3 regions of the Enterobacter sp. CP102 genome follow, and region 2 is predicted to be linked to each of the others. Evidence: predicted binding sites of a transcription regulator. Region 2 holds the regulator's gene; each other region holds the start of a gene.
What was found. Region 2 encodes PurR, which represses purine synthesis genes. Its sites were predicted from a motif close to CANGCAAACGTTTGCNTG; they were not measured.
Positions count from the first base shown of each region.

Region 1: the regulator PurR is predicted to act here: its motif matches at 1,837-1,854, upstream of purT (formate-dependent phosphoribosylglycinamide formyltransferase).
Region 3: the regulator PurR is predicted to act here: its motif matches at 1,793-1,810, upstream of pyrD (quinone-dependent dihydroorotate dehydrogenase).

Region 1 covers NZ_CP104014.1:2,803,955-2,808,185, forward strand. Annotated here, with positions in the region: gene ptrB (oligopeptidase B) at 1-1,689, opposite strand, end outside; gene purT (formate-dependent phosphoribosylglycinamide formyltransferase) at 1,888-3,066, shown strand; gene kdgA (bifunctional 4-hydroxy-2-oxoglutarate aldolase/2-dehydro-3-deoxy-phosphogluconate aldolase) at 3,126-3,767, opposite strand; gene edd (phosphogluconate dehydratase) at 3,805-4,231, opposite strand, start outside.
Region 2 covers NZ_CP104014.1:1,999,745-2,003,975, forward strand. Annotated here, with positions in the region: gene punC (purine nucleoside transporter PunC) at 1-513, opposite strand, end outside; gene punR (DNA-binding transcriptional activator PunR) at 629-1,540, shown strand; gene purR (HTH-type transcriptional repressor PurR) at 1,557-2,582, opposite strand; gene N1249_RS09415 (YnhF family membrane protein) at 2,880-2,969, shown strand; gene N1249_RS09420 (MFS transporter) at 3,134-4,231, shown strand, end outside.
Region 3 covers NZ_CP104014.1:1,628,595-1,632,825, reverse strand. Annotated here, with positions in the region: gene zapC (cell division protein ZapC) at 1-521, opposite strand, end outside; gene pyrD (quinone-dependent dihydroorotate dehydrogenase) at 688-1,698, opposite strand; gene ssuE (NADPH-dependent FMN reductase) at 1,947-2,522, shown strand; gene N1249_RS07540 (sulfonate ABC transporter substrate-binding protein) at 2,515-3,474, shown strand; gene ssuD (FMNH2-dependent alkanesulfonate monooxygenase) at 3,471-4,231, shown strand, end outside.

The DNA of each region.
Region 1 (4,231 bases), 800 kb from region 2:
GGTTAGGACATCAACAAACGGCACCTGGGCAACAATGCCCTTAAAACGCTCGGGTCGTGCGTTAATCACCGCCCCCATCAGCATTCCCCCGGCACTGCCCCCCATACCGAAACAGAGCCCCGGATCGCCATAGCCCTGCTCTATTAGCGCATCGCAGACATCAAGATAGTCATTGAAGGTGTTTTTCTTCCTGAGGAATTTCCCCTCTTCGTACCAGTGATGGCCCAGCTCACTGCCGCCACGCACATGGGCGATTGCAAAAACAAAACCACGATCGAGGAGGCTCAGCCTGCTACTGCTAAAATCGGCATCCATGCTGGCGCCATACGAGCCGTAACCGTAAACCAGCAATGGATTTTTGCCCTTACGAAAATGTTCCGGCCGATACACCAGCGATACCGGCACTTCCACGCCATCCCGGGCTTTCACCCACAGGTGTTCACTGCGATAGTTTTCCGACTCAAAACCCGCAACCGCAGCCTGTTTCAGCACCTGACGTTGCCCGGTGTCCATATCCAGCTCAAACAGCGTGTCCGGCGTAGTCATTGACGAGTAGCCGTAGCGCAGACGAGACGATTCCGGTTCCGGGTTGAAGCCAATCCACGTTACATAGGCCGGATCATCAAAGGCAATCCCCACCACTTCCCGCGTTTTACGATTGATCTGCCGCAGGCTGGTCAGACCGCGCTGGCGTTCTTCCACTACCAGCCAGTCAGTGAACAGCGTAAAACCTTCCAGCATCACCTGTTCGCGGGCAGGTATTAACACCTCCCATTTCCGCTCGTCGCGCACTTTGGTTTTATAAAGGCCGAAGTTTTTACCCTCGCGGTTTGAGCGCAGGTAAAAGCTGTGCTGGTAGTGATCCAGGCTGTACTCATGATCTTTACGACGCGGCAGAAAGCACAAAGGCTGCGCGTCAGGAAGCTCAGCATCCAGCAGCAGCACTTCTGAGGTGGTCGCACTGGCAAGGGAGATAACAACATAATGGCGGGACGTGGTTTTACTCAGGCTGACGTAAAAGGTTTCGTCTTTTTCTTCATACACCAGCTCATCCTGAGCGGCGGATGTCCCAACGGTATGGCGCCAGACCTGGTAAGGCAGCAATGTCACCGCGTGTTTTTTCACGTAGTAGACCGTTTCGGAATCATTGGCCCAGACAAAATCCGGTGACACGTTATCGAGCATTTCGGGATACCAGTTTCCGCTTTCAAGATTGCGAAAACGCAGGCCGTACTGCCGACGCGAAAGATAATCCTCGGCCAGCGCCATAATGGCGTTATCCGGGGAGATGGACATGCCGCCCAGAGTATAGAATTCGCTGTGGGCTGCGCGCTGGTTGGCATCCAGCAGGATTTCCCAGTCATCCCATTCCGCGCTCAGGGCAGACTGGCGTTGATACACCGGGTATTCGTTGCCGGGTTCGTAGATATGGCGATAGCGATAGCCATTTTTGGTCCAGGGGGCGGAGATATCGCGCTGCGGGATTCGCTCCACCATTTCGGCTAATAACCGGTCCTGAAGCGCCTGCTGACTGGCCATAACCTTGCGGCCATAGTCATTTTCCTGGTGAAGATAGTCGAGAACCTCCGGCCGGGAACGCGAATCGTCCCGCAGCCAGTAATAGTTGTCTATGCGTGTATCGCCATGCGTGGTAATGGCGTGAGGCTCGCGTCGGGCTTTTGGTGACATGTTATTTATTCGTTTTGGTTTTACACCCTATAAGGTTGGCAAAACACACGCACGATGCAAGCGAAACATCGCCGTTGGCCCCATCACTTAGCCCTGAAATCGGAAAGCGCAATTTCTTACCCACCTCATCAGGCCAGAGACAAGACAGACGCAAACGTTTTCGTTTATACTGCCCGCAACTTTTTCAGGGGGATTATTATGACTCGTTTAGGAACCGCGCTGCGTCCGTCAGCCACTCGCGTAATGCTGCTGGGCTCAGGTGAACTGGGTAAAGAAGTCGCCATTGAGTGCCAGCGTTTAGGCGTGGAAGTGATTGCGGTCGACCGTTATGCCGATGCGCCTGCCATGCATGTTGCCCATCGCTCACATGTCATAAACATGCTGGATGGCGATGCTCTGCGTGCGCTGATTGCACAAGAAAAACCGGATTTTGTGGTGCCTGAAATCGAAGCCATTGCCACCGATACGTTGATTGCGCTTGAGCAGGAAGGCCAGCGCGTTGTGCCTTGTGCGAAAGCGGCAAAGCTCACCATGAATCGCGAAGGCATTCGCCGCCTGGCGGCAGAAGAGCTGGCCCTGCCAACCTCCAGCTACCGTTTTGCCGACAGCAAAGAGACCTTTATCAGTGCCGTGGAAGAGATTGGCTACCCGTGCATCATTAAGCCTGTGATGAGTTCTTCCGGTAAAGGACAAAGCTTTATCCGCGACAGCGCCACGCTGGATAAGGCCTGGGATTATGCGCAACAGGGTGGCCGCGCAGGCGCCGGACGCGTAATTGTTGAAGGCGTGGTGAAGTTTGATTTCGAAATCACCCTGCTGACCGTCAGCGCCGTGGACGGTGTGCATTTCTGCGAAGCAATCGGCCACCGTCAGGAAGATGGCGATTATCGTGAATCCTGGCAGCCTCAGCAGATGAGCGCCCTGGCGCTGGAGCGCGCGCAGGAGATAGCCCGCAAAGTGGTTCTGGCTCTGGGCGGTTATGGTCTGTTCGGCGTTGAGCTGTTTGTTTGTGGCGACGAAGTGGTGTTCAGCGAAGTCTCCCCTCGCCCGCACGATACCGGGATGGTGACGCTGATTTCACAGGATCTCTCTGAGTTCGCCCTGCACGTCCGTGCATTCCTTGGCCTGCCTGTTGGCGGCATTCGTCAGTACGGTCCGGCAGCGTCGGCGGTGATCCTGCCGCAGTTGACCAGCCAGAACGTAACGTTTGATAACGTTGACAGTGCCGTCGGCGCAGGGTTGCAGGTACGTCTGTTTGGCAAGCCGGAAATCGACGGCACGCGCCGTCTTGGCGTGGCATTAGCCACCGGTGATAACGTGGACGATGCCGTGGCAAGAGCCAAAACAGCCGCGGCGAATGTTATCGTCGCAGGATAAAAAAACGGGCCAAAAGGCCCGTTTTTTATTTCGCAGGCCGGGTCACCCGGCTAGCAAACTTACTGTTTCGCGCCTTCAACCGCTTCGCGAGCCAGTTTAGTGATGCGATCCCAGTCGCCCGCTTCCAGCGCATCCGCAGGAACCAGCCATGAACCGCCGATGCACAGTACGCTTTTCAGCGCCAGGTAGTCACGGTAGTTCGCCGGAGAAATGCCGCCAGTCGGGCAGAAACGAACCTGAGAGAATGGGCCAGCAATTGCCTGCAACGCTTTGGTGCCGCCGTTAGCTTCAGCCGGGAAGAATTTGAACTCTTTCAGACCATAGTCCATACCCAGCATCAGTTCAGAAACGGTGCTGATACCCGGGATCAGCGGAATAGTGCCTTCGGTTGCGGCTTTCAGCAGTGGCTCAGTCAGGCCCGGACTGATAGCGAACTGTGCGCCAGCTTCAGTCACGTCAGCCAGCTGTTGTGGGTTCAGAACCGTGCCCGCACCGATAATCGCTTCCGGTACTTCTTTGGCGATCGCACGGATCGCGTCCATTGCACAGGCAGTACGCAGGGTCACTTCCAGCACGCGAACACCGCCAGCAACCAGCGCTTTTGCCATAGGTACGGCGTGTTCCAGCTTATTCACCACGATTACCGGCACGACAGGGCCAGTTTTCAGGATTGCTTCTGCACTTGTTTTCCAGTTTTTCATCAGAGTTTCTCTCGCCAGATCGATAATTCAGGTCGTCTTAAAACGTAATACAGGTCGCACCCTGTTCCGCGCCGGAGAGTTTCTCGCGCAGCGCGCTGAACATTTCGCGTCCGGTTCCCACGCGCGATGCGCTCAGGTCAGGAATATGCGGTTTACGGGCAGCAAGTTCAGCTTCATCCACCAGAAGGGTTAACTCGCCTGTCTGGCCATTGACGCGAATCATATCGCCGTCACGGACTTTCGCCAGCAGCCCACCATCGTATGCTTCGGGCGTCACGTGGATTGCAGAAGGCACTTTACCTGATGCACCAGAGAGGCGTCCATCGGTAACCAACGCAATTTTGAAACGGCGGTCCAATAATACACCAAGTGGTGGCATAAGTTTATGTAATTCTGGCATCCCGTTCGCTTTTGGCCCCTGATGACGCACGACCACCACGCAATCCTTGTCGAGAAGACCGGCA
Region 2 (4,231 bases):
CAGAGTGATGGCAAACAGGGTGGCGAAAATCGCCTGCCAGTCGAAGTGCGCCAGGATCCAGCTGCCCAGCAAGGGAGCCAGCGCAGGGGAAAGGCCAACCAGCGGCATAATGGTGGCAAAAATCCGGTTAGTCCGTGAGGCCGGATAGTAATCCGTCACCAGCGCCTGCCAGGTGACCGCTGCGGCACAAACGCCGACGGCCTGAACAAAACGCAGCACCAGTAGCCAGGTCGCGTCGCGTACCCACAGCATCCCAAGGCAGCCCACGGCAAAAATGGCCAGGCCCAGTAACAGCACCGGTTTACGACCAAAACGATCAGAGAGCGGTCCCCACAGCAGCTGCGCAAAGGCAAACCCGGCGAGGAACAAACTCAGGCTGGCGCTGATGGCTGCGGCAGGCGTTTGCAAATCTTCCTGCATGGCGGCGAATGCGGGTAAGTACATATCGGTAGCTAAAAAGCCCAGCACGCTTAAGCCGCCGAGCCAGACTAAAAAACCTTTCCTGGGTTGCATTGTTTTATTCTCCTTAAGGAGGCAGGTGTACGTTGGCGCAGAGTGTAGGGAGTGCAAAGCAGCTTGTGAAACGCTAATATTTGGCGGGTGCATTCAAATTTTTTGCAGGCAGAAAATGTGGTCAGATTATTCTCTTGAAGTTGTGGATGCTGTCGCCCGTAATGGCAGCTTCAGCGGAGCCGCGCAGGAACTCCACCGCGTCCCCTCGGCCATCAGCTACACGGTGCGTCAGCTTGAGGAATGGCTGGCGGTTCCGCTGTTTGAACGCCGCCATCGCGACGTGGAGTTAACGCCTGCCGGGGCGTGGTTTTTGAAAGAAGGGCGTTCTGTTATCAAAAAAATGCAGATCACCCGTGAACAGTGTCAGCAGATTGCAAACGGCTGGCGAGGGCATCTGTCTATTGCAGTGGATAACATCGTCAAACCCGAACGTACCCGGCAGATGATTGTCGATTTTTATCGCCACTTCTCCGATGTCGAGCTGCGGGTATCCCAGGAAGTCTTTAACGGTGTCTGGGATGCACTGGCAGACGGCAGGGCAGAGATGGCGATCGGCGCAACACAGGCCATACCCGTAGGGGGACGTTACGCATTTCGCGATATGGGAATGTTAAGCTGGAAATGCGTGGTGGCAAGCGATCACCCGCTGGCGGCAATGCCGGGACCGTTAAGTGACGATACCTTGCGTAACTGGCCCTCGCTGGTGCTGGAAGATACGTCACGCTCGCTACCCAAGCGTGTAACCTGGCTGCTGGATAACCAGCGGCGGGTGATTGCGCCAGACTGGGAGTCGTCCGCGACCTGCCTCACTGCCGGGTTATGTGTGGCGATGGTGCCGGTCCATTTTGCCAGACCACGAATCGATGCCGGAGAGTGGGTTGCTCTTGAGCTGGAAAACCCGTTCCCGGACGCGGCATGTTGTCTGACCTGGCAGCAAAGCGATGTATCGCCCGCGATGGCGTGGCTGCTGGATTATCTGGGAGACAGTGAAACGCTGAACAGGGAGTGGTTACGGGAGCCAGATTAACTGGCTCCGTACACGATTAACGGCGGTAGTCGCGGAAAGGACCATCCGCAACGGAGCGACGCTCAATAAGACGCGGGTGGACTTCAATTGACTGTGACTCTTCACGTTTGTTAACGATCCTGTCCATCAGCATATTGAAGGCAGTTTCACCCAGAGAATCTTTCGGCTGGTGAATGGTGGTCAGCGCCGGAGTGAAGAAACGCGCGTTGCGCACGTTGTCATACCCGATCACAGAAATATCCTGCGGTACGCGCAGACCCAGCTCATCGGCAGCACAAAGCGCACCCATTGCCATAATATCGCCGCCGCAGAAGACGGCAGTCGGACGATGCGGCTGGGAGACAATCTGCTGCATCGCGCGATAACCGGATTCAGGCTCAAAGTCACCCTGAACAATCCAGTTTTCCGGTACGGTGATCAGCGCTTCTTCCATGGCTTTCATAAACCCGGCCAGACGGCCTGCACCGGTGTTACGCTCCAGCGGGCCCGGGATCACGCCGATCTCGCGGTGACCGCGTTCCACCAGATAACGACCGGCCATGTAGCCGCCTTCGAAGGCGTTATCGATAACGGAATCGGTAAAATCGGCGCGCGCTTCACCCCAGTCCATCACCACCATCGGGATGTGCCGATACTCTTCCAGCATCGAGAGCACAGATTCCGGGTATTCAGAACACATGACCAGCAGGCCATCCACGCGTTTTTGCGCCATCATCGACAGGTACGCGCGCTGTTTCTCAAGGTTGTTCCACGCGTTACCCAGGATCAGGGTATAGCCTTTCTGGAAGCAGTTTTTCTCGACCGCTTCGATGATCTCTGCGAAATACGCAGCTTCACTGCTGGTGGCCAGCAAACCAATGGATTTGGTGTGATTAACTTTCAGACTACGCGCGACCGCACTTGGCGAATAGTGCAGTTCTTTGATCGCCGCCCAGACGGCATTACGCGTCTCTTCCGCTACAAAACGGGTTTTGTTAATTACATGTGATACGGTTGTAGTGGAAACGTTTGCGCGTTTTGCCACGTCTTTAATTGTTGCCATTAAATGTCACTCCAGACCATATCCTAAGCTCCTGAAAAACTTGAAGGTAAACGTTTGCCTTCTCTCACCCTTATCACGCAATCTGGAATTGCGACACGCCGGGAAAACGACACAGGACGTCAGGAGGGGGTCAATGGCCGGTACGCTAATAAATTTAGCGTGGAATTTTGTCCTATCTTGATGAAAAGGGGAAGAGCAAAAGTGGATATCAGTTTAAATCCAGGAAGATTTTTGACGTAAACTGTGTAAAAATGAGCAAGCTCACTTTTCGTAAGGTGATTAAAAGGAGAAAAATTGATGAGTACCGATCTTAAGTTTTCGCTGACGACCACCGTTATCGTGCTGGCTCTGATTGTTGCCGCGGGTCTGACGGCTGTATTGCACTGATTCAAACGGGGGGAGAACGCTCTCCCTCCGGATTTTCCCCGATTGTTACTTCTCCGGCAAAAATCTTTTGCCAAATTGTTAACTTCTCATTTTTTGTGATTGGTGTCATGCTTTTGACTTCTTTGTTCTGTGTCGCGGTACGACACGGCATCCGGAGTTGACTCATGAAAATCAATTTTCCACTGCTGGCCCTGGCGATTGGCGCTTTTGGGATTGGCACCACCGAATTTTCCCCGATGGGGTTATTGCCTGTTATCGCCCGGGGTGTGGACGTCTCTATCCCTGCGGCCGGTATGTTGATTAGCGCCTACGCAATTGGTGTGATGGTAGGGGCACCGTTAATGACGCTGCTGCTTTCACACCGTGCGCGCCGTAATGCGCTGATTTTCCTGATGGCCATTTTTACGCTGGGGAATGTGCTTTCTGCGCTTTCACCGGATTACACCACGCTGATGCTGTCACGTATCCTGACCAGCCTTAACCACGGTGCTTTCTTCGGACTGGGTTCGGTGGTTGCCGCAAGCGTGGTGCCTAAACATAAGCAGGCCAGCGCCGTGGCAACCATGTTCATGGGCCTGACCATCGCCAATATCGGCGGTGTCCCTGCGGCCACGTGGCTGGGTGAAGCCATCGGCTGGCGTATGTCGTTCCTGGCAACCGCTGCACTGGGTGTGATTGCGATGGTCGCACTGTTCTTCTCGTTGCCAAAAGGCAGCGCTGGTGAACGCCCGGATGTACGCAAAGAGCTGTCCGTGCTGGTGCGTCCTCAGGTGTTGTCTGCGCTTCTGACCACGGTACTGGGGGCAGGGGCGATGTTTACGCTCTATACCTATATTTCGCCCGTGCTGCACGATATTACTCATGCCACGCCGGTCTTTATTACCGCGATGCTGGTGCTGATTGGCGTAGGGTTCTCTATTGGTAACTATCTGGGCGGCAAGCTGGCAGATCGTTCCGTGAGCGGCACGCTGAAAGGCTTCTTAACGCTGCTGATTGTCATCATGGTGGCCATTCCGTGGCTGGCGCGTAACGAGTTTGGCGCGGCCATTGCGATGGTGGTATGGGGTGCAGCAACCTTTGCCGTGGTTCCACCGTTGCAGATGCGTGTCATGCGTGTGGCTCATGAGGCACCTGGACTCTCTTCATCCGTGAATATTGGTGCGTTTAACCTGGGTAATGCGTTGGGTGCAGCGGCTGGCGGTGCAGTGATTTCGGGTGGCCTGGGGTACAGCTTTGTGCCGGTGATGGGAGCGATTATTGCC
Region 3 (4,231 bases), 370 kb from region 2:
AAGGTATCAACACGCAGTTGCGGTTTCAGCCTGTCGTTCATCACTTTAATTGCGTCACCCAATTGCATCACCCGCCCGGCGATAGTCACGCCGGGTTGTGCCAGTAAACAGAGCGCGGCATTTTCGCCAGGCTCGACCACCAGCAAACTCACCTCTTCGGCGGTATCACTCAGATTGACGCTGGCGGCGTCCCCGGTGACCGGCTCCCAGCTCATACCATGAGCCTGAAAATGCCAGCTTTTTGGCATCTGCGGTTTGAGAAAACGGATTGCGACCAGCGCGTTTAATACCAGCTCAGCACGCTGCTCTTTAGAGAGTTCCAGGTCGCGGCATTTCTCTTCAAACGAGAAATAAAGTGCGGCATCGTCAACGCAAAAGCCTGACGGCGCGAAAGCATCAGGGGTCAGCATTCGGCGGGCAAAACGCGAACGAAACAACATACCATTGGCTAAATCGAGCATCATGCGGTCATGCTCATCGCAAAAATACCAGCGCCAGTTATCGTCAGGTTTAATTCGCATTTTTCTCTCCCGTCCCCAAACGCCCTGTTCTAAAAATGTCCTGATTGCGGCTTCGTTTATAACATCAATAATAAAAGACCATAATGTTTAAATAAGCAACAATGACGGAATATAAAACAACCAGGGCTGGAAATAAAGCCCTGGTTGTCTGATAAGGGAGAAAAGATTAGATGTGAGTAACGATTTCTTTAATCAACGGCGGGCCTTTAAAAATAAAGCCGGAATAAATTTGTACGATGGTCGCACCCGCCGCTATCTTCTCGCGTGCGGCGATGACAGAGTCGATACCGCCCACACCGATAATCGGTAGACGCCCATTTAATTCGGCTGACAAGGCACGAATAATTTCGGTGCTTTTTAATTGTACCGGACGGCCACTTAAACCACCCGCTTCGTCACAGTTTTTCATTCCCTGAACCAGAGAACGATCGAGCGTGGTATTGGTTGCAATAACACCATCAATATTATGGCGAACTAAACTGTCAGCCACCTGGATCAATTCTTCGGCGGAAAGATCCGGAGCGATCTTAACCGCGACCGGAACATATTTATGGTGGATCGCCTGCAACGCATTTTGCTTATTTTTAATGGCGCTGAGCAGATCATCAAGCGCTTCGCCATATTGTAAAGAACGCAGCCCCGGTGTATTTGGTGAAGAAATGTTCACCGCGATATAACCGGCGTAGGCATAGACTTTTTCCATACAAATCAGATAGTCATCTTTACCTTGTTCAACTGGCGTATCTTTATTTTTGCCAATATTGATGCCTAATACACCGTCAAAATGCGATTTTTTGACGTTCTCAACCAGATGATCAACACCCAGGTTGTTAAAGCCCATACGGTTGATCAGCCCCTCGGCATCGACCAGGCGGAACAGGCGCGGCTTATCATTACCCGGCTGCGGGCGCGGCGTCACCGTCCCGATTTCGATGGAGCCAAATCCCATCGCACCGAGGGCATCAATACACTCGCCATTTTTGTCCAGCCCGGCCGCCAGGCCCAGTGGGTTCTTGAAGGTCAGTCCCATGCACTGCACAGGTTTTTCCGGCACGTTCTGACGCACCAGTGCTTCCAGTGGCGTACCGGTAATACGGCGTAATTGCTGGAATGTAAATTCATGAGCGCGCTCAGGATCGAGCTGGAAAAGGGCTTTACGAACGAAGGGGTAGTACATGAACTCTCCTGGATTCCCGGTGTGCAAACCGGGAGGGGATTATGTGCGATCCTGCCCGGAAAGGGAATTGACCTGCGGCAAAAAAATCGCGCAAAACGCAATCGTTTCCCTCACAGCACACTTCTTATGCAGTTTACGGCATTTAAATTGCGGATAAATCATTTAGTGGAATAACCCCTCGGTGTCACACTCCTGAAAATTGTTATGAATGTTAGATAAAAGCAAACAATTAGTTATAAGGAGCAAACATGCGCGTCATTACCCTGGCAGGAAGTCCACGTTTCCCTTCTCGTTCCAGCGCGTTACTGGAATATGCCCGCGAAAAGCTGAATAGCCTGGATATCGAAGTCTGCCACTGGAATCTGCACAACTTCGCCCCGGAAGACCTGCTTTACGCCCGCTTTGACAGCCCGGCGCTCAAAACCCTGACCGAACAGCTCAAAGGCGCAGACGGCTTAATTGTGGCAACCCCTGTTTATAAAGCCTCTTTTTCTGGTGCCCTGAAAACGTTACTCGACCTGCTGCCTGAACGCGCGCTGGACGGCAAAGTGGTGCTGCCCCTGGCGACGGGCGGTACGGTTGCACATTTGCTGGCGGTGGATTACGCCCTGAAACCGGTACTAAGTGCGTTAAAAGCACAGGAGATCCTGCACGGCGTCTTTGCTGATGATTCGCAGGTTATCGACTATCAACACAAACCACACTTCACGCCGAATCTGCAAACCCGCCTGGACAGTGCGCTGGAAACTTTCTGGCAGGCCCTGCACCGCCGCGACGTTCAGGTACCTGCATTTAACCAGCCGCAAGGAGTTGCTCATGTTTAAACACTTAACCCGCATCGGGCTGGCTGGATTACTGAGCCTCTCTGCACTGGCGCACTCTGCGGAAACCGCACCGGAGAGCCTGCGTATTGGTTATCAGAAAGGCAGCGTCAGTATGGTTTTAGCGAAAAGTCATCAGCTACTGGAAAAACGTTTCCCGAACACAGCCTTCTCCTGGGTGGAATTCCCGGCCGGGCCACAGATGCTGGAAGCCCTTAACGTGGGCAGTATCGATCTGGGCAGTACCGGAGATATTCCGCCTATTTTCGCGCAGGCTGCCGGTGCGGACCTGGTGTATGTCGGTGTAGAGCCGCCCAAGCCAAAAGCGGAAGTGATTCTGGTACCAGAAAATAGCGCCATTAAAAACGTTGCTGAACTTAAAGGTCATAAAGTGGCGTTCCAGAAAGGTTCCAGCTCGCACAACCTGCTGCTGCGCGCATTGCAGGAGGCCGGGCTTAAATTCACCGATATTCAACCGGTTTATCTGACTCCTGCCGATGCCCGCGCAGCGTTCCAGCAGGGCAACGTTGATGCATGGGCTATCTGGGATCCCTATTACTCCGCGGCATTACTTCAGGGCGGCGTACGGGTGCTGAAAGATGGCAGCACGCTGAAACAGACCGGATCGTTCTATCTTGCCGCACGTCCGTATGCGGAAAAGAACGGTGCCTTTATTCAGGGTGTTCTCGACACCTTTACCCAGGCGGATGCTCTGACCCAAAGTCAGCGCCAGGAAAGTATCACATTGCTGGCCAAGACCATGGGATTGCCTGAACCGGTGATTGCCAGCTATCTGGATCACCGTCCACCCACCACCATTAAGCCTGTCGACGCACACGTGGCGGCGCTCCAGCAACAAACCGCCGATCTCTTTTATCAAAACCGCCTTGTTCCAAAACAGGTGAATATCCGCGAACGCATCTGGCAACCTACTGCACAAGGAACGAAATCATGAGTCTGAATCTTTTCTGGTTTTTACCGACCCACGGTGATGGACACTATCTTGGTACAGAAGAGGGTTCCCGCCCGGTCGATCACGGCTATTTACAGCAGATAGCCCAGGCAGCTGACCGCATCGGTTTTACCGGCGTACTGATCCCTACCGGACGCTCCTGTGAAGATGCCTGGCTGGTGGCCGCGTCGATGATCCCTGTCACTCAGCGTTTGAAATTCCTGGTCGCGCTGCGTCCGAGCGTGGTCTCCCCTACCGTGGCAGCACGTCAGGCCGCCACGCTGGACAGGCTTTCTAACGGACGCGCTCTGTTTAACCTGGTGACCGGAAGCGATCCGCAGGAGCTGGCAGGTGATGGCGTTTTTCTGGATCACACTGAACGTTATGAAGCCTCGGCGGAATTTACCCACGTATGGCGACGCCTGCTGGAAGGGGATACCGTCACCTATGAAGGCAAACATGTCCACGTTCGGGATGCGAAACTCTACTTCCCGCCGGTGCAGCAGCCGCGCCCGCCGCTCTATTTTGGCGGTTCATCCGATGTGGCGCAGGAGCTGGCCGCTGAGCAGGTTGATCTCTATCTGACCTGGGGCGAGCCACCTGAGCTGGTGAAAGAAAAAATCGCCCAGGTGCGTGCCAAAGCGGCGGCTCATGGTCGCAAAGTGCGTTTTGGTATTCGCCTTCATGTGATTGTGCGCGAAACGAATGCCGAAGCCTGGCAGGCGGCCGACCGGCTGATCTCGCATCTGGATGAGGACAC